3 regions of the Streptomyces sp. NPDC005898 genome follow, and region 2 is predicted to be linked to each of the others. Evidence: predicted binding sites of a transcription regulator. Region 2 holds the regulator's gene; each other region holds the start of a gene.
What was found. Region 2 encodes HrcA, which represses chaperone genes, less so after heat shock. Its sites were predicted from a motif close to TTNGCACTCNGNNNNNCNGAGTGCNAA; they were not measured.

Region 1: a site for HrcA is predicted at 4,827-4,853, ahead of groL (chaperonin GroEL). Genes of this name have one in related genera too.
Region 3: a site for HrcA is predicted at 4,927-4,953, ahead of groES (co-chaperone GroES). Genes of this name have one in related genera too.

What each region holds. Positions count from the first base shown of each region.
Region 1 covers NZ_JBEXWC010000042.1:7,747-14,696, reverse strand. Annotated here, with positions in the region: gene ABZ385_RS32205 (helix-turn-helix transcriptional regulator) at 1-180, shown strand, start outside; gene ABZ385_RS32200 (DUF397 domain-containing protein) at 167-433, shown strand; gene ABZ385_RS32195 (DUF397 domain-containing protein) at 483-749, shown strand; gene ABZ385_RS32190 (hypothetical protein) at 839-1,702, shown strand; gene ABZ385_RS32185 (hypothetical protein) at 2,052-2,903, shown strand; gene groL (chaperonin GroEL) at 3,072-4,697, opposite strand; gene ABZ385_RS32175 (cold-shock protein) at 5,107-5,310, opposite strand; gene ABZ385_RS32170 (ubiquitin-like small modifier protein 1) at 5,732-6,007, opposite strand; gene thrC (threonine synthase) at 6,104-6,950, opposite strand, start outside.
Region 2 covers NZ_JBEXWC010000004.1:206,923-213,872, reverse strand. Annotated here, with positions in the region: gene ABZ385_RS08235 (hypothetical protein) at 26-610, opposite strand; gene ABZ385_RS08230 (16S rRNA (uracil(1498)-N(3))-methyltransferase) at 693-1,433, opposite strand; gene ABZ385_RS08225 (nitronate monooxygenase) at 1,430-2,512, opposite strand; gene dnaJ (molecular chaperone DnaJ) at 2,880-4,016, opposite strand; gene hrcA (heat-inducible transcriptional repressor HrcA) at 4,017-5,033, opposite strand; gene ABZ385_RS08210 (MBL fold metallo-hydrolase) at 5,251-5,985, shown strand; gene ABZ385_RS08205 (DUF3097 domain-containing protein) at 6,021-6,899, shown strand.
Region 3 covers NZ_JBEXWC010000008.1:43,570-50,519, reverse strand. Annotated here, with positions in the region: gene rimI (ribosomal protein S18-alanine N-acetyltransferase) at 1-166, shown strand, start outside; gene tsaD (tRNA (adenosine(37)-N6)-threonylcarbamoyltransferase complex transferase subunit TsaD) at 159-1,265, shown strand; gene ABZ385_RS13465 (hypothetical protein) at 1,262-1,519, shown strand; gene ABZ385_RS13460 (class I SAM-dependent methyltransferase) at 1,565-2,152, opposite strand; gene ABZ385_RS13455 (methyltransferase domain-containing protein) at 2,226-3,506, opposite strand; gene ABZ385_RS13450 (polysaccharide deacetylase family protein) at 3,589-4,515, shown strand; gene groES (co-chaperone GroES) at 5,100-5,408, shown strand; gene groL (chaperonin GroEL) at 5,536-6,950, shown strand, end outside.

The DNA of each region.
Region 1 (6,950 bases), on a different contig from region 2:
GACGCGCCCCCACTTGCCTTTGTTGACGGGCTCGGCATCGGACGGCTAGAAGACGATCCGGCCATCGTCGCCCGTCACGAACTGACCTACGATTTGGTTGGGGCCAGCGCACTATCACCACAAGAATCCCTGGCCCTGATCGAATCAGTGGCGGAGGATTACGCCCATGAAGAGCACTAGCCCTGAGCACAACGCGACTACCTCCACCTGGCACAGGTCCAGCTACAGCGACGCCAGTGGTGGGAACTGCCTGGAGGTCGCCACTTGGCGCAAGTCCTCGCACAGCGCCGGAGACGGCGGCAACTGCCTCGAAGTGGGTGACGGACACCCGGGGATCGTCCCGGTCCGTGACTCCAAGAACCCCGCAGGCCCCCACCTCACGTTCCGCACCGCCACCTGGTCCGCGTTCATCGCGGGCGTCAGGAGCGACTGAGCCCGGAGCTCAACCCGCACCCACTCACCGAGTAGACGGGATGACGAGCATGGAGCACACGAACCCCACGTACGACCTGAAGAGCGCGACCTGGCGCAAGTCCAGCTACAGCGGCGGCAGCGGCGCCGACTGCCTGGAGGTCGCCGCGACTTGGCGCAAGTCAAGCCGCAGCGGTGGCGAAGGCGGGAACTGCCTGGAAGTCGCCGCCGGCCACCCGGGGGTCGTTCCGGTCCGGGACTCCAAGAACCCCGGCCCGACCCTCGCGTTCCGCGAAGCGACCTGGTCCACGTTCGTCGCGGGGGTAAAGAACCACTGAGCCCACGCCAACTCCGCCGCATCGGTGCCGCCGATCGCGGCGGAGGAAGGCGCCCACCCGCGCGGGCCGGCGGTGCTACGGTCGCGCGCATGACGCTCAAGGCACGTGCGGCGCGCGCGGTGGACTTGCGGGTCGAGCCGGTCGACGCCGTGCTCGCCCATGTGGAGCGGTCGCTCCACGTCGTGCTGGACCGGCGAACGGTGGTACGCAAGCGCCGTACGGTCGGCGCGCGTACCGATCGACGGACGTGGGTCCGTATCGAAAGACGGGGACTCGACAGGATCGGCGTGCAGGGCTGGAACGGCACGGAGTGCGCCGCACGCCTGGAAGGCGTCGCACAGCCCGCCTGGCACGGCTGCGTGGTCTGGCGGGATGCCGCGGAGGAACGGGTGATGTGGCGGGCCGACGAAACCGGCCTCTTGCCGAGCCCGCCCATCGGCAACGCGGTCCTCGGCGACGACCCGAAGCTCCAGGACGCATGGTGGCAGGCGCTCAACGCCTCGTTGGACGCGCTCGCCGCCCAGGAGACCCGGCGCGTTGCCACCCCCGACACCGTCACGCTCACGCAGGAACTGGTCACCGAGGCCGTGCGCGGCATCGCGCCCGGCGCCGACTTCGATACGACCGTCGAGCGCTGGGTTCCTGCTCATGCGGACCTGAACTGGGCCAACATGACCGCCCCCACGTTCTCCCTCTTCGACTGGGAGGACTGGGGCAACGCACCACGCGGCCTCGATTCCGCGACCTTGTGGGCGAGTTCCCTCGCCGTACCGGGCCTGGCCGAGCGTGTACGTGAGGAACGACGCCACGACTTCGAGACCCGGGACGGCAAGCTGATGACGCTGTTCGTGTGCGCGAACCTCCTCGGCCCGTCCGCACACCCCGAAGACCCCCGCACGACACCCGCACGTCACAAGTCGAACCAGATCATCCGAGAGCTTCAGCCCGGCTGACCACACACCATCGCTGGTCGACGCCGTGCGCAGCTCTCTTGTATGACGGACCCTCCCCCGAAGCTCAAGCCGCCAGCCCCGAGCCCTCTTTTCATGGAACGGGAGGCGGGTCTCAACCCGCCCTCCCTCCCTGCGAGTTGACATGATCGCGGACATTCCGCGTTCGGCTTGCCACGTACCGTGACGACGCTCTACCGTGCCCACATAACGAACAACCCCCGCCAGGTGCTGGAACACCTGCCGGGGGTCTGACCACAAGATCGAGAACAGAGGTCGATCCATGGCTGCCGCCAAGCTTAGTGCTGCCCCCCTCCCCGCGCATCAGGCCCCGCCCACCGCGCCCCACCCGATGGCCGCCCCCGGCTACGGCAAGCGCTCCGCGCCGGGCCAATGCCCCCGCACCCACCACGACTTCGGCCACCTCCCGGCCCGTGAGGCCGCCATCGCCGCGTACCTGGACCGGCTCCCCGACGGCACCGACATCTCGGTGAAGACGCTGGCCAAGGAGCTGCCCTACGGCCAGTGCGCCCTGCGTACCGCCCTCAACAGGATCCAGGCGGCGGGCCACTTGCGGCGCGGCAGGGAACACATGCGCGGCACGGACGGCACCCGCTGGATCACCCGAACGTGGTTCTCCCGCACCGCACGGGACGACACCTGGTGGTCCGCCTTCACACGCGGCGAAGTACCGGAGGAGAGCGCGCAGGAGGGAAGCGAACCGGAAGAAAGCGGGCCGGGCCGGTCCCGGCCGCCGATTCGTAGCCGCGCCTATGTCCTGCTGGCGGCGCTCGGCCGCACGGCCCCCGTGCTGTCTCTCTCGTACGTCGACTGCCTGCGCCTGGAGCCGCTGGTCACGCAGTGGTTCGCGCGGGGCGCAGACGAAGCGGACGTCCTGCGTGCCCTCACCTGCGGTCTGCCCACCCCGGTCCACAGCCCGGCGGCGCTGGTCCGCAGCCGCCTGACCTCCAAACTGCCCCCGCAGCCACCTCTCCGCCCCGCCCTGCGCCTCCTTGAGTGCGCCACCTGTGGGGCGCCGGGCAGCCCGGAAGCACTGCCCGGCGGCGTATGCGGCCCCTGCCGAGGCAAACCGGACCCTCGCCGTCAGGGCCCCCTCTCCCCCGAGGCGGTCCGCGCCCACGCGGCAGCGGCCCGCACCGCAAAGGCCACAGCCGACCGCCCCCGCCACCGGACACCCGCCTGACGGCCCAGGCGCTCGGACGGCCACCGACGATCAGCACCCTGGCCCTGGCCGCGCACGATGACCGCCACCGAATCCCGGAACAAGCGGTGCGAAACGCCCGAGGGCGGCACCCCTTCGAGAAGGGGTGCCGCCCTCGGTGTGTCAGGACGGTGATCAACCAGAGGTCGATCAGAAGTCCATGTCACCGCCCGGCATGCCGCCGCCGGCCGGGGCGGCGCCCGCCTTCTCCGGCTTGTCGGCGATGACGGCCTCGGTGGTGAGGAACAGCGCGGCGATGGAGGCGGCGTTCTGCAGGGCGGAGCGCGTCACCTTCGCCGGGTCGAGGATGCCCTCGGCGATCATGTCGACGTACTCACCCGTCGCGGCGTTCAGACCGTGACCGATGGGCAGGTTGCGCACCTTCTCGACGATGACGCCACCCTCAAGGCCGGCGTTGACGGCGATCTGCTTCAGCGGGGCCTCGAGGGCCAGCTTCACGGCAGCGGCACCGGTGGCCTCGTCGCCGTCCAGCTCAAGCTTCTCGAAGACCGCGGAGGCCTGGATGAGCGCCACGCCACCACCGGCGACGATGCCCTCCTCGACGGCCGCCTTCGCGTTGCGAACGGCGTCCTCGATGCGGTGCTTGCGCTCCTTCAGCTCGACCTCGGTCGCGGCACCGGCCTTGATGACGGCCACGCCGCCCGCGAGCTTCGCCAGGCGCTCCTGGAGCTTCTCGCGGTCGTAGTCGGAGTCGCTGTTCTCGATCTCGGCGCGGATCTGGTTGACGCGGCCCTGGACCTGGTCGCTGTCACCGGCGCCGTCGACGATGGTCGTCTCGTCCTTGGTGATGACGACCTTGCGGGCGCGGCCGAGCAGGTCGAGACCGGCGTTCTCCAGCTTGAGGCCGACCTCCTCGGAGATGACGGTGCCACCGGTGAGGATGGCGATGTCGCCGAGCATGGCCTTGCGGCGGTCACCGAAGCCCGGGGCCTTGACGGCGACGGACTTGAAGGTGCCGCGGATCTTGTTGACGACGAGCGTGGACAGCGCCTCGCCCTCGACGTCCTCCGCGATGATCAGCAGCGGCTTGCCCGACTGCATGACCTTCTCCAGCAGCGGAAGGAGGTCCTTCACGTTGGAGATCTTGGAGTTGACGATCAGGATGTACGGGTCGTCGAGCGACGCCTCCATACGCTCCATGTCAGTGGCGAAGTACGCCGAGATGTAGCCCTTGTCGAAGCGCATACCCTCGGTGAGCTCCAGCTCCAGACCGAAGGTCTGGGACTCCTCGACAGTGATGACGCCTTCCTTGCCGACCTTGTCCATGGCCTCGGCGATCAGCTCGCCGATCTGGGTGTCGGCGGCGGAGATGGAGGCCGTCGAAGCGATCTGCTCCTTGGTCTCGACATCCTTCGCCTGCTCAAGGAGGGCACCGGAGACGGCCTCGACGGCCTTCTCGATGCCGCGCTTGAGGGCCATCGGGTTGGCGCCGGCGGCCACGTTGCGCAGACCCTCGCGCACCAGGGCCTGGGCCAGGACGGTCGCGGTCGTCGTGCCGTCACCGGCGACGTCGTCCGTCTTCTTCGCGACCTCCTTGACCAGCTCGGCGCCGATCTTCTCGTACGGGTCCTCGAGCTCGATCTCCTTGGCGATGGACACACCATCGTTGGTGATCGTGGGGGCGCCCCACTTCTTCTCGAGGACGACGTTGCGACCCTTGGGGCCCAGGGTCACCTTGACGGCGTCGGCGAGCTGGTTCATGCCGCGCTCGAGGCCGCGCCGTGCCTCCTCGTCGAACGCGATGATCTTGGCCATGTGAAGTGGTCCTCCCGGACAGGGGTGGAAACGCAAACGGACCGTGCTGGTGCCCGCGACGGACGGACTGCGCACCGTGTGGTTCCTTGCCCCACGCGGCCCGCGGACCTCACCGACCCGATCCAAGTTCTGTCACTCTCACTGGGAGAGTGCTAAGCCCAATGATTAGCACTCGACCCCTGCGAGTGCAAGCGCCTCTCCCGGATCCCGTAGAGTCCCGTGCCGCTTCGGCGAGGTGCGCCGGGGGATCCCGGGGGGCATACCCGCGCGGAGCCGGGCGCACACGAGGGGCCCGCGCGCCTGGCACGCCTGGCACGCCTGGCGGGAACCGGGCACGCGCGAGGGGCCCGCACCCCTGGTGGGATGCGAGCCCCTCGCGATACTTGCTTCGGTGGTCGATCGCGCCGAGCTAGACGGCGAGCTTGACCATGTCCGCCTGCGGACCCTTCTGGCCCTGCGAGATCTCGAACTCGACTCGCTGACCTTCTTCAAGGGTGCGGTAGCCGTCCATCTGGATCGCGCTGTAGTGGACGAAAACATCCGCACCACCGTCGACCGCGATGAAGCCGTACCCCTTCTCCGCGTTGAACCACTTGACGGTGCCCTGAGCCATGCCTAACTCCCCTATTACTGGCCCTTGCACAGGACCGCACTTCGCGGACCCGGGTCAGACCTCACCCCCCACTGATATGGGGGTGTGCGCCGGAACGCGTCGACCGCCGCTGAATGTATCTGTCCAACTGCCCTCTGCAACAGGTCAATCGGACGAGAAATCCGGGCACGCCTGATCGGTAATATGTGGAGAATTTGCCAAAGTCGGGGCAAGTCGGGCCGGGCAAAAGCCGTACAAGGCTCGAAAGGGCGACGTGCTTTGGCTACTTCTTGTCGGCAGCGGCCGGACTTCGTATATGCGCTCGGCACAAACGGCGAAGCAGCTTCCCCAACTGTACCGCTCTCAACCATGCAGAATTGCCCCCTCCGCTTGTCCGCGGGAGAGGGCAATTCGGGTTATGCAGGGAACTTGCGAAATCGCGTCATCCGCCTGCGACGGCCGGAATGATCGACACGCCGGCGCCGTCCGGGGTGGCCGTCTCCAGGCCCTGCTCGAAGCGGACGTCGTCGTCGTTCACGTACACGTTGACGAAGCGGCGCAGCTTGCCCTGGTCGTCCAGGACGCGGGCGGCGATGCCGGTGTGGTTCTTCTCCAGGTCGGCGATGACCTCACCCAGGGTCGCCCCCTCGGCGGCCACCTCGGCCTTGCCGCCGGTGTAGGTGCGAAGGATGGTGGGAATGCGGACGTTCACGCTCATGGGGTTCACCTCGGTAGCTCAAAGGGGCGCCCGTCGGGGGCGCGAAGGGGGAAAACTCAGGGCCCTGCGGTGACTGAACCCAAGGCCCTGCGGTGACTAACCGGCCAGGCCCGCCGAACGGAACGCCTCCAGGCTCGGCTTGATCGTCGCGGTGGCCTGCGAGGTCTCGGCGACGGCGTCCAGCGTCTTCAGGCCGTCCCCGGTGTTGAGCACCACCGTGGTCAGGGAGGGGTCGATGAGCCCCGCCTCGACCAGCTTCTTCGTGACGCCCACCGTCACACCGCCGGCGGTCTCCGCGAAGATGCCCTCGGTCCGCGCGAGCAGCTTGATCGCGTCGACGACCTGCTCGTCGTTCACGTCCTCGACGGCGCCGCCCGTGCGCCGCGCGATGTCGAGCACGTACGGCCCGTCGGCGGGGTTGCCGATGGCGAGGGACTTGGCGATGGTGTTCGGCTTCTGGGGGCGCACGACGTCGTGACCGGCCTTGAACGCGGCCGACACCGGCGAGCAGCCCTCCGCCTGGGCGCCGAAGATCTTGTAGGGCTTGTCGGCGACGAGACCGAGCGCGATCAGCTCCTTCAGACCCTTGTCGATCTTCGTGAGCTGGGAGCCGGAGGCGATCGGGATGACCAGCTGGTCCGGCAGCTCCCAGCCGAGCTGCTCGCAGATCTCGTACGCGAGGGTCTTGGAGCCCTCGCCGTAGTACGGCCGCAGATTGACGTTGACGAAGCCCCAGCCCTCGCCCAGCGGATCGCCGATCAGCTCGGAGCAGAAGCGGTTCACGTCGTCGTAGTTGCCCTCGATGCCGACCAGCTCGCCGCCGTAGACCGCGGCCATGACGACCTTGCCCTGCTCCAGGTCGTGCGGGATGAACACGCAGGAGCGGAAGCCGGCCCGGGCGGCGGCGGCGCCGACGGCGCCCGCGAGGTTGCCGGTGGAGGAG
Region 2 (6,950 bases):
TCCGGGGGCCGGCCGGGTCACCGGGTCACTTTCCCGGGACGCAGTCGCAGGTGGGGGTCGGCCGCGGGTGCGGGGTGACGGTCACCGTGACGGTGGTCGTGGGGCCGGGCTCCGGCTCGCCGTGGGCGGGCGGCGGCTGCGAGCCGGGCGGCGGGGAGGACGCGCCGCCGCCGGCCCCGCAGTTGCCGAGGACGTCGACGCGGAACCACTGCTTGCCGTCGACCTTCGCGGTGAGGTCGCCCCGTACGCATCTGCCGTTGACGACGGCGCGCACGGTGCCCTCGACGGTGATGTCCTCGCCGTCGTCGGACTCGCCCCGGCAGTCCACCTCGACCACGGCCTCGGGCGTCGGGGCGCCGCTCTTGGGGGTCACCCGGTCCCGGTAGCGGGCGGTGCAGCTCAGCCACGCCACGTCGAGATGCCGGCGCTCCAGCTGCTTCGTGCCCAGCTGGTCGACGGTGAGCGAGACCGCCGAGGTGTTCAGGCCGCCGGCCACGGGGTCGCACGCCGTGACGCCGAGCGCGGCGGCGCCCGCGAGCCCGACGGCGCACAGGATCGGGGTACGCCGTTTCCCTGCGTTCCGTTGCCGTAACCGCCTCAATGCCCCCATGGGCGGCAGAGTGCCACTTCGGGCGGCGGTGCGGTAGACCGCATGCGGCCATGTGCGGGCGGCCCGGCGAGGGGCGGGTCGGTCAGGACCAGCGGCCGGTGCGGCCCAGGAGCAGCGCCGTCGCCGCCGTCCCCGCGGTCGAGGTGCGCAGCACGCTGCGGCCGAGACGGTACGGCTTCGCGCCGGCCTCGGCGAAGGCCGCCAACTCGTCCGGGGAGACGCCCCCTTCGGGTCCGACGACGAGCACGATCCGGCCGCTCGCCGGGAGTTCGGCGGTGGCCAGCGGCTCGCTGCCCTCCTCGTGCAGGACGGCCGCGAAGTCGGCGTCCGCGAGAAGGGCGGCGACCTGCTTGGTGGAGGCGGCGTCGGCCACCTCGGGGAAGCGGGCGCGGCGCGACTGCTTGCCCGCCTCGCGGGCGGTGGCCCGCCACTTGGCCAGCGCCTTGAGACCGCGCTCGCCCTTCCACTGCGTGATGCAGCGCGAGGCGGCCCACGGCACCACGGCGTCGACGCCGGTCTCCGTCATGGTCTCGACGGCCAGTTCCCCGCGGTCGCCCTTGGGCAGCGCCTGGACGACGGTGATGCGGGGCGACTCCTCGGGCTCCTCGGTGACCGCGTCCATCCGTACGACGAGCCGGTCCTTGCCCTCGGTGTCCAGGACCACGCAGTGCGCCCAGCGGCCCGCGCCGTCGGTCAGGACGACGTCCTCGCCGGCGCGCAGCCGCTTCACGGAGACCGCGTGCCGCCCCTCGGGTCCTTCGAGCACGTAGCGCCCGTCGGCGCGCACGTCGAAGTGCTCGACGACGAAGACGGGGGCGGTCACGGCGTGCCGTCCCGGTCCTCGCGGGCCGCCGCGTCCCTCGCCTCGGCCAGCTCGGCCGCGAGGACCTCCACGAGCTGCCCGGCGGGCAGCTCCCGGGCGAGGCGGTGGCCCTGTCCGGCCCACAGGGCCATGCCCTGGGCGTCCCCGGCCTTCGCGGCGGCCTTGCGCAGGCCGCTGGTCAGGTGGTGCACCTCGGGGTAGGCGGCGGGCGCGTACGGGCCGTGCTCGCGCATGAAGCGGTTGACGAGGCCGCGGGCGGGCCGCCCGGAGAACGCCCGGGTCAGCTCGGTCCGCAGGAAGAGCGGGTTGGTCATGGCCTGCTTGTGCAGCATGTTGGCGCCCGACTCCGGGGTGACCAGGAACGCCGTGCCGAGCTGCGCCGCGTCGGCGCCCGCCGCGAGCACCGCGGCGATCTGCGCGCCGCGCATCAGGCCGCCGGTCGCGACGAGGGGGATCTGCACGGTCTCGCGGACCTGCGTGACGAGGGAGAGCAGCCCGATCCCGGCGCCGTCGGCCTCGGGGTCGTCGCGGTGGGTGCCCTGGTGGCCGCCCGCCTCGACGCCCTGGACGCACACCACGTCGGCGCCGGCCCACTGGGCGGCCTGCGCCTCCTCGGGCGTGGTGACGGTGACGACGGTGAGGGTGCCGACGCGGGCGAAGGAGTCCAGGACGTCGCGGGTGGGGCAGCCGAAGGTGAAGGAGACGAGCGGCACGGGGTCGTCGAGGAGGATGGCGAGCTTGGCGTCGTAGCCGTCGTCGCGCCCGCTGTCGGGGTCGCCGAGCTGGGTGTCGTACCAGGTGGCCTCGCCGGCGAGCTGGCTGCGGTAGACGTCGACCGCGGCGGCGTCGGCGGTGTCGGGCTGCGGCATGAAGAGGTTGACGCCGAAGGGCCGCGACGTCAGCCCCCGGACCTGCTTGATCTCCTCATACATCCCGTCGGCGGTCTTGTACCCGGCGGCGAGGAATCCCAGCCCCCCGGCCTCGGAGACGGCCGCGGCCAGCCGCGGACAGGACGCACCGCCCGCCATGGGGGCCTGCACGATCGGATGGCGGCAGAGCTCGGTCAGCACGGAGGACATACAAGCATCGTGCCATGCCCCACCCACCCCACCGAACGCCACCCCACAGCCCCCCGCAAGGGCCACGAGCCCGCCACACGCGGGCTCCGCCACGGGACGCGAGAACCCCGTAAGGGGCACGAGGAACGGCGCGAGCAACCCCGTAAGGGGCGCGGGGAACGGCGCGAGCAACCCCGTAAGGGGCGCGGGGAACGGCGCGAGCAACCACCCACAACCCGCACGGGAAGCCCCATCAGGGGCGCGGGGCTGTGACACGTGCGGCTCCGCCGCGGGGCGCGAGCAACCAAAAGCCGACCCGCACGGGAAAAGCAGGGCGCCCCCGGGCACGGAACAACCACCCGGGGACACAGTGACCCAGCTCCAGGCGCTACCGCCCGTTGAACGCGTCCTTCAACCGCGAGAACAACCCCTGCTGCCCCGGCTGGAACTGCCCGGTGGGCCGCTCCTCGCCACGCAGCTGGGAGAGTTCCCGCAGCACCCGCTCCTGCTCGGCGTCGAGCTTCGTCGGCGTGAGGACCTCGACGTGCACGATGAGGTCACCGCGCCCGCCGCCCCGCAGATGCGTGACACCGCGCCCGTGCAGCGGCACCGACTGGCCGGACTGCGTGCCGGGCCGGATGTCGATCTCCTCCACGCCGTCCAGCGTCTCCAGCGGCACCTTCGTGCCGAGGGCCGCCGCGGTCATCGGGATGGTGACCGTGCAGTGCAGGTCGTCGCCGCGCCGCTGGAAGACGGCGTGCGGCAGCTCGTGGATCTCGACGTAGAGGTCGCCGGCGGGGCCGCCGCCGGGGCCGACCTCGCCCTCGCCCGCGAGCTGGATCCGCGTGCCGTTGTCGACACCGGCGGGGATCTTGACGGTCAGCGTCCGCCGCGACCGGATGCGGCCGTCCCCGGCGCACTCCGGGCAGGGCGTCGGCACGACGGTCCCGAAGCCCTGGCACTGCGGACACGGGCGCGAGGTCATGACCTGCCCGAGGAAGGACCGCGTGACCTGCGACACCTCGCCGCGACCGCGGCACATGTCACAGGTCTGGGCGGACGTGCCCGGCGCGGCACCCTCGCCGCTGCAGCTCGTGCAGACGACCGCCGTGTCGACCTGGATGTCCTTGGTGGTGCCGAAGGCGGCCTCGTCGAGGTCGATCTCCAGCCGGATCATGGCGTCCTGGCCACGGCGCGTGCGCGAGCGCGGCCCGCGCTGCGACGCCGTCCCGAAGAACGCGTCCATGATGTCGGAGAAGTTGCCGAAGCCACCGGCGCCGAAGCCGCCCGCGCCCCCGCCGCCCGCCTGCGACAGCGGGTCGCCGCCGAGGTCGTAGACCTGCTTCTTCTGCGGGTCCGACAACACCTCGTAGGCGGCGTTGATCTCCTTGAAGCGCTCCTGAGTCTTCGGGTCCGGATTCACATCCGGGTGAAGCTCACGCGCCAGCCTCCGGAAGGCCTTCTTGATCTCGTCCTGGGAAGCGTCGCGGCGCACGCCGAGTACGGCGTAGTAGTCCGTGGCCACTTACGACTCCGCCAGGATCTGTCCGACGTAACGTGCCACTGCGCGTACTGCTCCCATCGTTCCCGGATAGTCCATGCGGGTCGGTCCGACCACGCCTAGTTTCGCGACTGCCTCGCTGCCCGAACCGTAGCCGACCGAGACCACGGAGGTGGAGCTGAGGCCCTCATGGGCGTTCTCATGACCGATCCGTACGGTCATGCCCGAATCCGTGGCCTCGCCGAGCAGCTTGAGGAGCACGACCTGCTCCTCAAGGGCTTCGAGCACCGGCCGGATCGTGAGGGGGAAGTCGTGTCCGAAGCGGGTGAGATTGGCGGTTCCGCCGATCATCAGCCGTTCCTCGGTCTCCTCGACCAGCGTTTCGAGGAGGGTGGAGAGGACCGTGGCGACCGTGCCGCGGTCCTCGGTCTCGAATGCCTCGGGCAGGTCCTGCACCAGCTGCGGCACGTCCGCGAAGCGGCGCCCCGCGACCCGGCTGTTGAGCCGGGCCCGCAGATCGGCCACCGACGTCTCCCCGAAGGGCGCCGGGCAGTCGATCATGCGCTGCTCGACCCGGCCGGTGTCGGTGATCAGTACGAGCATCAGGCGCGCCGGCGCGAGCGAGAGCAGCTCCACGTGACGCACCGTCGAGCGCGTCAGCGAGGGGTACTGCACCACGGCGACCTGCCGGGTCAGCTGCGCGAGCAGCCGCACCGTACGCCCCACGACGTCGTCGAGGTCGACGGCGCCGTCGAGGAAGTTCTGGATGGCGCGGCGCTCGGGGGCGGTCATCGGCTTGACGCCGGCGAGCTTGTCGACGAAGAGCCGGTAGCCCTTGTCGGTCGGGATGCGCCCCGCGCTGGTGTGGGGCTGGGCGATGAACCCTTCCTCCTCCAGCGCCGCCATGTCGTTGCGCACCGTGGCCGGGGAGACGCCGAGACTGTGCCGCTCGGTGAGCGCCTTGGAGCCGACGGGCTCCTCCGTCCCGACATAGTCGTGGACGATGGCGCGCAGCACTTCGAGCCTGCGTTCACTGAGCATCGCGCACACCTCCAGCCGTCATCCGTCGCGGTGTTCCCCGCTCTGGCACTCAACGCGGGTGAGTGCCAGCTTGTCAAAGGCTCAGTGTACGGCCGTGGGGTACGGGCCCGGCAAGGCCGGACCCCACCTTGGTCCGCCGGGGGCCCATCGGGGGTCCGCCGGGGGTTCGTCGGAGGCTGCCGAGGGGCCGCGCACCGGCTAGCGTCACCGTATGGATGTGGAGCCGGCATGGGAAGCGGCGGGCTGGGAACGGCTCGCACCTGGTGTGGGGCGGTGCCGCCTGCCGGTGTGGGACTGCACGGCGGGGCTCGTCGTCGGTGCCGACGCGGCCCTGATGATCGAGGCGGGGTCGAGCCTGGCCGAGGGCGCGGCGCTGCGGACGCGGGCGAGGGAGCTCCTCGGCGGCGGGCGGCGCGTGACGCATCTCGCGTTGACGCACCCCCATTTCGACCACGTCCTCGGGGCGGCGGCGTTCGCGGGCGTGGAGGTGTACGGCGCGGTCGGCATCGAGACGGTCCTCGCCGAGGGCCGCGAGGAGCTGCGCGCGGACGCGGTGCGCCACGGCGTGGACCCCGAGGCCGCGGCGGAGGCCGCCGACCTCCTGGTCCGTCCGCACCACCTGGTGTGCGGCGAGTGGACGCTGGACCTCGGCGGGCGCCAGGTCCTGCTCGCCGACGTCGGCCCCGGGCACTCGGGGCACGACCTGGCGGTCCTGGTGCCCGCGGCGGACGGCGGGCGGGAGGTCGTCTTCTGCGGCGACCTCGTCGAGGAGTCCGGCGAACCGCAGGCGGGGCCGGACGCGGTGCCGGGGCGGTGGCCGGCGGCGCTGGACCGGCTGCTCGCGCTGGGCGGTGAGGACGCGCGGTACGTGCCGGGGCACGGTGCGGTGGTGGATGCCGCTTTTGTCCGTGCGCAGCGCGCCACACTGGCGGCCCGATTCGGCGTGTCGTAGCGGTCCGTCCGCGCTCTCTTCCTATCGTCGGGAAAATGCGCCCACCCGTCTCCCGCCGCCACCCCGCCGAGGGCCCCACGGGCCCGCAGCGCCGCCTGTACTCGCCCGACCTGACGCCTCCCTGGAAGAAGCCGAAGGCCGTTCCCGAGGTGGCGGCGGACGCCGGCCTCGTGGTGGAGGAGGTGGGTACCGGGTTCTGCGGGGCGGTGATCCGCTGCGAGAAGACGGCGCAGGGGCCGACGGTGACGCTGGAGGACCGCTTCGGCAAGCACCGCGTCTTCCCGATGGAGCCGCGGGGCTTCCTCCTGGAGGGCAGGACGGTCACGCTGGTCCGCCCCGCCTCGGCTGCGGCCGCCGCTCCCGTACGCCCCGCGCGCACCGCGTCCGGCTCGGTGGCCGTCCCCGGGGCGCGGGCCAGGGTCGCCCGCGCCGGGCGCATCTACGTCGAGGGCCGGCACGACGCGGAACTGGTCGAGCGGGTCTGGGGCGACGACCTGCGCGTGGAGGGCGTCGTCGTGGAGTACCTGGAGGGCATCGACGACCTCCCCGCGATCGTCGCCGGTTTCTCCCCCGGCCCCGACGCGCGCCTCGGCGTCCTGGTGGACCATCTCGTCCCCGGGTCCAAGGAGTCCCGCATCGCGGCGCGGGTGACCGGCGAGCACGCGCTGGTGGTGGGCCACCCCTACATCGACGTGTGGGAGGCGGTGAAACCGGCCTCGGTGGGCATCGAGGCGTGGCCGCGGGTGCCGCGGGGGCGGGACTGGAAGACGGGCGTGTGCGAGGCGCTGGGGTGGCCACCGAACACGGGTGCGGCCTGGCAGCGGATCCTGGGCTCGGTGCGCAGCTACAAGGACCTGGAGCCGGCGCTCCTCGGCCGGGTGGAGGAGCTGATCGACTTCGTCACGCTGCCTTGAGCATCGGCTTCGTCACGCTGCACTGACCATCGACTTCGTCACGCTGCCCTG
Region 3 (6,950 bases), on a different contig from region 2:
GGTCGACAACACCCGGGCGCAGAAGCTCTACGAGCGCTTCGGCTTCGAGCCCATCGGCTTCCGGCGCGGCTACTACCAGCCCGGCAACGTGGACGCCCTGGTCATGCGCCGCACCGATCCCTCCACCCCCGTATCCGGCGTACAAGGAACCGAGATTCATGGCTGACTCGCGCGACGAACCCCTCGTCCTCGGCATCGAGACCTCCTGCGACGAGACCGGTGTCGGCATCGTCCGCGGCACCACCCTGCTCGCCGACGCCGTCGCCTCCAGCGTCGACGAGCACGCCCGCTTCGGCGGTGTCGTGCCCGAGGTCGCCTCCCGCGCGCACCTGGAGGCGATGGTGCCGACCATCGAGCGTGCCCTGAAGGAAGCGGGGGTGAGCGCGAAGGACCTCGACGGCATCGCGGTGACCGCCGGTCCCGGGCTCGCGGGCGCGCTGCTCGTGGGCGTCTCGGCGGCCAAGGCGTACGCGTACGCCCTCGGCAAGCCGCTGTACGGCGTCAACCACCTCGCCTCGCACATCTGTGTGGACCAGCTGGAGCACGGGCCGCTGCCCGAGCCGACCATGGCGCTCCTGGTCTCCGGCGGCCACTCCTCGCTGCTGCTCTCCGCCGACATCACCTCCGACGTGCGGCCGCTCGGCTCGACCATCGACGACGCGGCGGGCGAGGCCTTCGACAAGATCGCGCGGGTGCTGAACCTCGGCTTCCCCGGCGGCCCGGTCATCGACCGGTACGCGCGCGAGGGCGATCCGAACGCCATCGCCTTCCCGCGCGGGCTCACCGGGCCGCGCGACCCGGCGTACGACTTCTCCTTCTCCGGGCTCAAGACGTCCGTCGCCCGCTGGATCGAGGCCAAGCGGGCCGCGGGCGAGGACGTGCCGGTGCGCGATGTGTCGGCGTCCTTCCAGGAGGCCGTCGTCGACGTGCTCACCCGCAAGGCCGTGCGGGCCTGCAAGGACGAGGGCGTCGACCACCTCATGATCGGCGGTGGCGTGGCCGCCAACTCGCGGCTGCGGGCGCTCGCCCAGGAGCGGTGCGAGAAGGCCGGGATCCGGCTGCGCGTGCCGCGCCCCAAGCTGTGCACGGACAACGGCGCGATGGTCGCGGCCCTCGGCGCCGAGATGGTGGCCCGCAACCGCGCGGCCTCCTCGTGGGACCTGTCGGCCGACTCCTCGCTGCCGGTGACGGAGCCGCACGTGCCGGGGCACACGCACTCCCACGACCACGTGCACGAGGTCAGCAAGGAGAACCTGTACTCGTGACCGTCGCGCTGATGTGGGAGGCCCGGGCCGCCGAGGGGCGGGGCGCGGAGCTGCTGACGTGGGCGCGGGCACAGCGGTTCGACGCCGCGCCGCTGCGGCGGGAGCACTTCCGCGCCCCGCAGGACCGGGTCCTCGTCATCACCTGGTGGGACGCCGCGTACGACGCCGACCTCCCGGAGCTGCCGGACCCGGCGCCGGAGCTGGTGGCCCGCGCGGCGCACCGCTGGCGGTTCGAGCCGGTGGACGCAGACTGATGCCCGACGCCCGACGCCCGACGCCTGATGCCCGACGCCTGATGCTCACGTCTTGCGGTACGTCAGCAGGTACCGCCAGAACAGCAGCTGCCGCACGCCGGCGCCGGGCAGGAGGCGGGCCGCCTCGGCGCGGATCCGGGGGAGCGTCATGTCGGGCTGCCGTACCGGCGCCCTGAGCGGGGGCGGGCGCGTGCCGCGCAGGCGTTCGCCCGTGTACACCGCCAGCCGTGCCACGGCGTTGGCGGGCGACGCCGCGAGGTCCCACCACGTCATCCCGGCGTAGCAGCCGAGGACGAGCAGGGTGCCGCCGGGCGCGAGGGCGTCGCGCAGCCGGGTGACGGTGGCGAACGGCATGTGGTGCAGGCTCGCCAGGCAGGTGATGACGTCGTAATGCCCCTCGGGCAGGTCCCCTTCGGTCACGTCCGCCCGCTGGAACCGGGGTCCGCCGCCCAGCGCCCGGGCCTCGGCGATGACCTCGGCGGACGGATCGAGCGCGTCGACCGTGTAGCCGCCTGCGGCGAGGCGCCGGGCGAAACGGCCGGTGCCGCAGCCGACGTCGAGGGCGGTGCGGCCGCCCGGTGGCAGCGCGCGCAGGAGCAGCCGGTGGTAGTGGTCGTTGTGGTCGAAAGGCATGGCGTGAGCCTGCCAGAGGGGGCCGAAGGGGTGCGGGGAAACCGCGCCCCGGTCGGCCCTCGGCCGGCGCCGCTCAGTCGGTGGGCACCGGGTGGCCGATCAGCATGGCCGGGGCGCCCGCCACCCGCGTGAGGAAGACCGTCGCCGCGTTCTTGCCCTGCGGCTTCACCTTGCGGCGCAGTTCCTCCGGCTCCACCGCCGAGCCCCGCTTCTTCACCGTCAGGACGCCGACCTCCCGCTCCCGCAGCAGGGCCTTCAGCTTCTTCACGCCGAACGGGAGCTGATCGGTGATCTCGTACGCCGCCGCGTAGGGGGTCGCGTGCAGCGCGTCGGACGTGACGTACGCGATGGTCGCGTCGATCAGTCCGCCCTCGACCCGGGCCGCGACCTCGGCGACCAGGTGCGCGCGGATGACGGCGCCGTCGGGCTCGTACAGGTACCGCCCCACGGGCCGCACCTCGGGGTCGGGCAGCAGCGTGGCCAGCGGGCTCCACAGCGAGACGTTCCGCGGCAGGAGCGTCGCGCGGTGCGAGGCGGGCGCGTCCGTGCCGAACCACAGCACCGCCTCCTTGACGTCGCCGCCGTCCGAGATCCACTCGGCCGCCGCCTCGGCGGGAATCGCCTCGTGCGGGATGCCGGGGGCGATCTTCAGGGCGGCGCGCGGGGCCCCGAGCGCCGTCCGGACGGCCCAGGACAGCGGCGGGGAGTAGGACTCCGGGTCGAAGATGCGGCCACGCTTGGAGGAGCGGCGCGCCGGGTCCACGAACACCGCGTCGTACGCCGCTGTGTCCACGTCCGTGACATCGGCCTCGCGCACCTCGATGAGGTCGGCGAGCCCGAGTACCTCCGCGTTGGCGCGGGCGACGGCGCAGGTCAGCGGGTCCCGGTCGACGGCGAGGACCGAGATGCCGGCCCGCGCCAGGGCGATGGCGTCACCGCCGATGCCGCAGCAGAGGTCGGCCAGGGAGCGCACGCCCAGCGCCTTGAAGCGCGCGGCGCGGTGCGCGGCGACGGAGGCGCGGGTGGACTGCTCGACGCCGTTGGGCGTGAAGAACATCCGGGCCGCGTCCTCGGCGCCGAACTTCGCCGCCGCCCGCCGGCGCAGGCGGGCCTGGGCGAGGGCGGCGGAGACCAGCGGCGCCGGGTGCTCGCGGCGCAGCCGGGTGGCGGCGGCCAGCTCCTGCGCGGGCTCGACGTCCCGGACCTCGGCGAGCAGGGCCCGGCCCGCCTCGGTGCGCAGGGCGGCGAAGGCGGCGAGCGGGTCGCCGGGGCCGGTGTCGCCGATGGCGGGGGCAGCGGTGGCAGCGCTGGCGTCGGGTCCGGGCGGCGTGTTCGGGTCGTTCACCCGCCCCATTGTGGGCCAGTCGGTGGATGGTGCGCGGCGGGCGGCGGTGTCGGCCCGGGAAGCGGGCCCCGGGCTGCGAGGATCCGGCGCCATGCAACTCGTACGACAAAACGAAGAATGCGCCGTAAGGCGGAAGAATCGGTCGCGTGTCGCGCTCGCGGCGCTGACCGTCACGGCGATCGCCTCCGGCTGCGCCTCCGGGGGCGGATCCGATGCCGTGCGGCCCGCTCACGGCCAGCAGCCGCTCCAGGCGCCGCCCGCCCGGGCCCTGCACTCCTACGCCCAGCAACTCGGCGCCGCCCATGCCGCCCGGGTCACGGCCGCCCAGCGCTGGGGCCTGGCGAGGACCCCGCTGACCGCGCCCGCCCCGCCCGCGACCAAGCCGCGGCTCAAGACCCGCCGGGGCTTCGAGGTCAAGGGGCAGTCGAAGCTGCCGCCGGTCTTCACGACGATCCCGACCAAGAAGAAGGTCGTCTTCCTGACCATCGACGACGGCGCCGAGAAGGACCCGGCGTTCCTGCGGATGATGAGCGACCTGCGGATTCCGTACACCGCCTTCCTCAGCGACTACCTCGTCAAGGAGGACTACGGCTACTTCACGAAGATGCGCGACCGCGGGGTCTCCCTGAACAACCACACCCTCAACCACCGCTACATGCCAGGACTCTCCTACGCACGCCAGCGCCGCGAGATCTGCGGCATGCAGGACGTCATCGAGAAGCGCTACGGCAAGCGGCCGGAACTCTTCCGGCCGCCGTACGGCAACTACAACCGGGACACGCTGCGCGCCGCCAAGTCCTGCGGCATCAAGGCGGTGCCGCTGTGGAACGCGGAGGTCTTCACCGACCGCATGGACTACCGCGAGTGGGACCGCGACCTGCACCCCGGCGACATCCTCCTCACCCACTTCCGGGGCCGCGAGGACTGGAAGGGCACCATGCCCGACATGGTCCGCCGGGCCATGAAGACGGTCACGGCCAAGGGCTACGCGGTGGCCAGGCTGGAGGACTACCTGTGACCCGGCGGGCGCGGGTGCGCCGCCGCCTCCTCGTGGGGGCCCTGCTGTGCGGAGTACTCGCGCCCGCGACGCTGGTGTCCTGCGCGGAGTCGGTGGACCCGATCGAACGCCTGGGCAGGAAAGCCGCCGAGAAGATGCCTCCGCGCGGCCGGGGGAGCACGGGCGACCCGGGCGCCGACCACTGCGGGCGGCCCCGCCCCGGCGATCCGATGCCGCCCCGCGCCGGGCGTACGGGGATGCCCCGCACCGGCGCTCCGGAGCCGCCCCGCGCCGAGCGCACGGGCGCGCCCCGTCGACGCGCCGAGCCGTCGGAGGAACTTCGGGGCCGCGCAGCACGTTGTCCGGACAGGGCCACACCCCTGCCCCCGGGGCCGGGGAGCGCCCCGTCCCCGTAAAGCGCCGCGCAGTGGATTGGCACTCCGCTTGACCGAGTGCTAATCGCCGTCCTAGTCTCGCTTCTGGCACTCCCCGTTGGAGAGTGCCAACAGCGACGGGCAGGTCCGGCACCCGCGACGACGGATCCACCTGGTCGCCACACCTCAGACTGTTAACCCCGTGAGATCTCCGAAGGGGGAGACCGGAACGTGACGACCACCAGCTCCAAGGTTGCCATCAAGCCGCTCGAGGACCGCATTGTGGTCCAGCCGCTCGACGCCGAGCAGACCACGGCCTCCGGCCTGGTCATTCCGGACACCGCCAAGGAGAAGCCCCAGGAGGGCGTCGTCCTGGCCGTGGGCCCGGGCCGCTTCGAGAACGGCGAGCGCCTGCCGCTCGACGTGAAGACCGGCGACATCGTGCTGTACAGCAAGTACGGCGGCACCGAGGTGAAGTACAACGGCGAGGAGTACCTCGTCCTCTCGGCCCGCGACGTGCTCGCGATCGTCGAGAAGTAGTTCACCCGCTTCACCTGCTTCACCAGCAGATTTGCTTTGAGCTGCGCCCCTGGTCACCCCGCTGATTGCCGGGCGGCGAGGGGCGCGGCTCGTTAACCCGAGTTTTCGAGAGGGCTGAATCGCTCCCATGGCGAAGATCCTGAAGTTCGACGAGGACGCCCGTCGCGCCCTTGAGCGCGGCGTCAACAAGCTTGCCGACACGGTCAAGGTGACGATCGGCCCCCGCGGCCGCAACGTCGTCATCGACAAGAAGTTCGGCGCCCCGACCATCACCAACGACGGCGTCACCATCGCCCGTGAGGTAGAGGTCGAGGACCCGTACGAGAACCTCGGCGCCCAGCTGGTGAAGGAGGTGGCGACCAAGACCAACGACATCGCTGGTGACGGCACCACCACCGCCACCGTGCTCGCCCAGGCCCTGGTCAAGGAAGGCCTGCGCAACGTCGCCGCCGGCGCCTCCCCGGCCGCCCTGAAGAAGGGCATCGACGCCGCCGTCAAGGCCGTCTCCGAGGAGCTCCTCGCCACCGCCCGTCCGATCGACGACAAGGCCGACATCGCGGCCGTCGCCGGTCTGTCCGCCCAGGACCCGCAGGTCGGCGAGCTCATCGCCGAGGCGATGGACAAGGTCGGCAAGGACGGTGTCATCACCGTCGAGGAGTCCAACACCTTCGGCCTGGAGCTCGACTTCACCGAGGGCATGGCCTTCGACAAGGGCTACCTGTCGCCGTACATGGTGTCCGACCAGGAGCGTATGGAGGCCGTCCTCGACGACCCGTACATCCTGATCCACCAGGGCAAGATCTCCTCCATCCAGGACATGCTGCCGCTGCTGGAGAAGGTCATCCAGGCCAACTCCTCGAAGCCGCTCCTGATCATCGCCGAGGACGTCGAGGGCGAGGCCCTGTCGACCCTGGTCGTGAACAAGATCCGCGGCACCTTCAACGCCGTCGCGGTGAAGGCCCCCGGCTTCGGCGACCGCCGCAAGGCGATGCTCGGCGACATGGCCACCCTCACCGGTGCCACCGTCATCGCCGAAGAGGTCGGCCTCAAGCTCGACCAGGTCGGCCTGGACGTGCTCGGCACCGCCCGCCGCGTCACCATCACCAAGGACGACACCACGATCGTCGACGGCGGCGGCAACAAGGCCGACGTCGAGGGCCGCGTCAACCAGATCAAGGCCGAGATCGAGGCCACGGACTCCGACTGGGACCGCGAGAAGCTCCAGGAGCGCCTCGCGAAGCTGGCCGGCGGCGTGTGCGTCATCAAGGTCGGCGCCGCCACCGAGGTGGAGCTGAAGGAGAAGAAGCACCGTCTGGAGGACGCCATCTCCGCGACCCGCGCCGCGGTCGAGGAGGGCATCGTCTCCGGTGGTGGCTCCGCGCTCGTCCACGCCGTGAAGGTCCTCGAGGGCAACCTCGGCAAGGAGGGCGACGAGGCCACCGGTGTCGCCGTCGTGCGCCGCGCCGCCGTCGAGCCGCTGCGCTGGATCGCCGAGAACGCCGGCCTGGAGGGTTACGTCATCACCTCCAAGGTCGCCGAGCT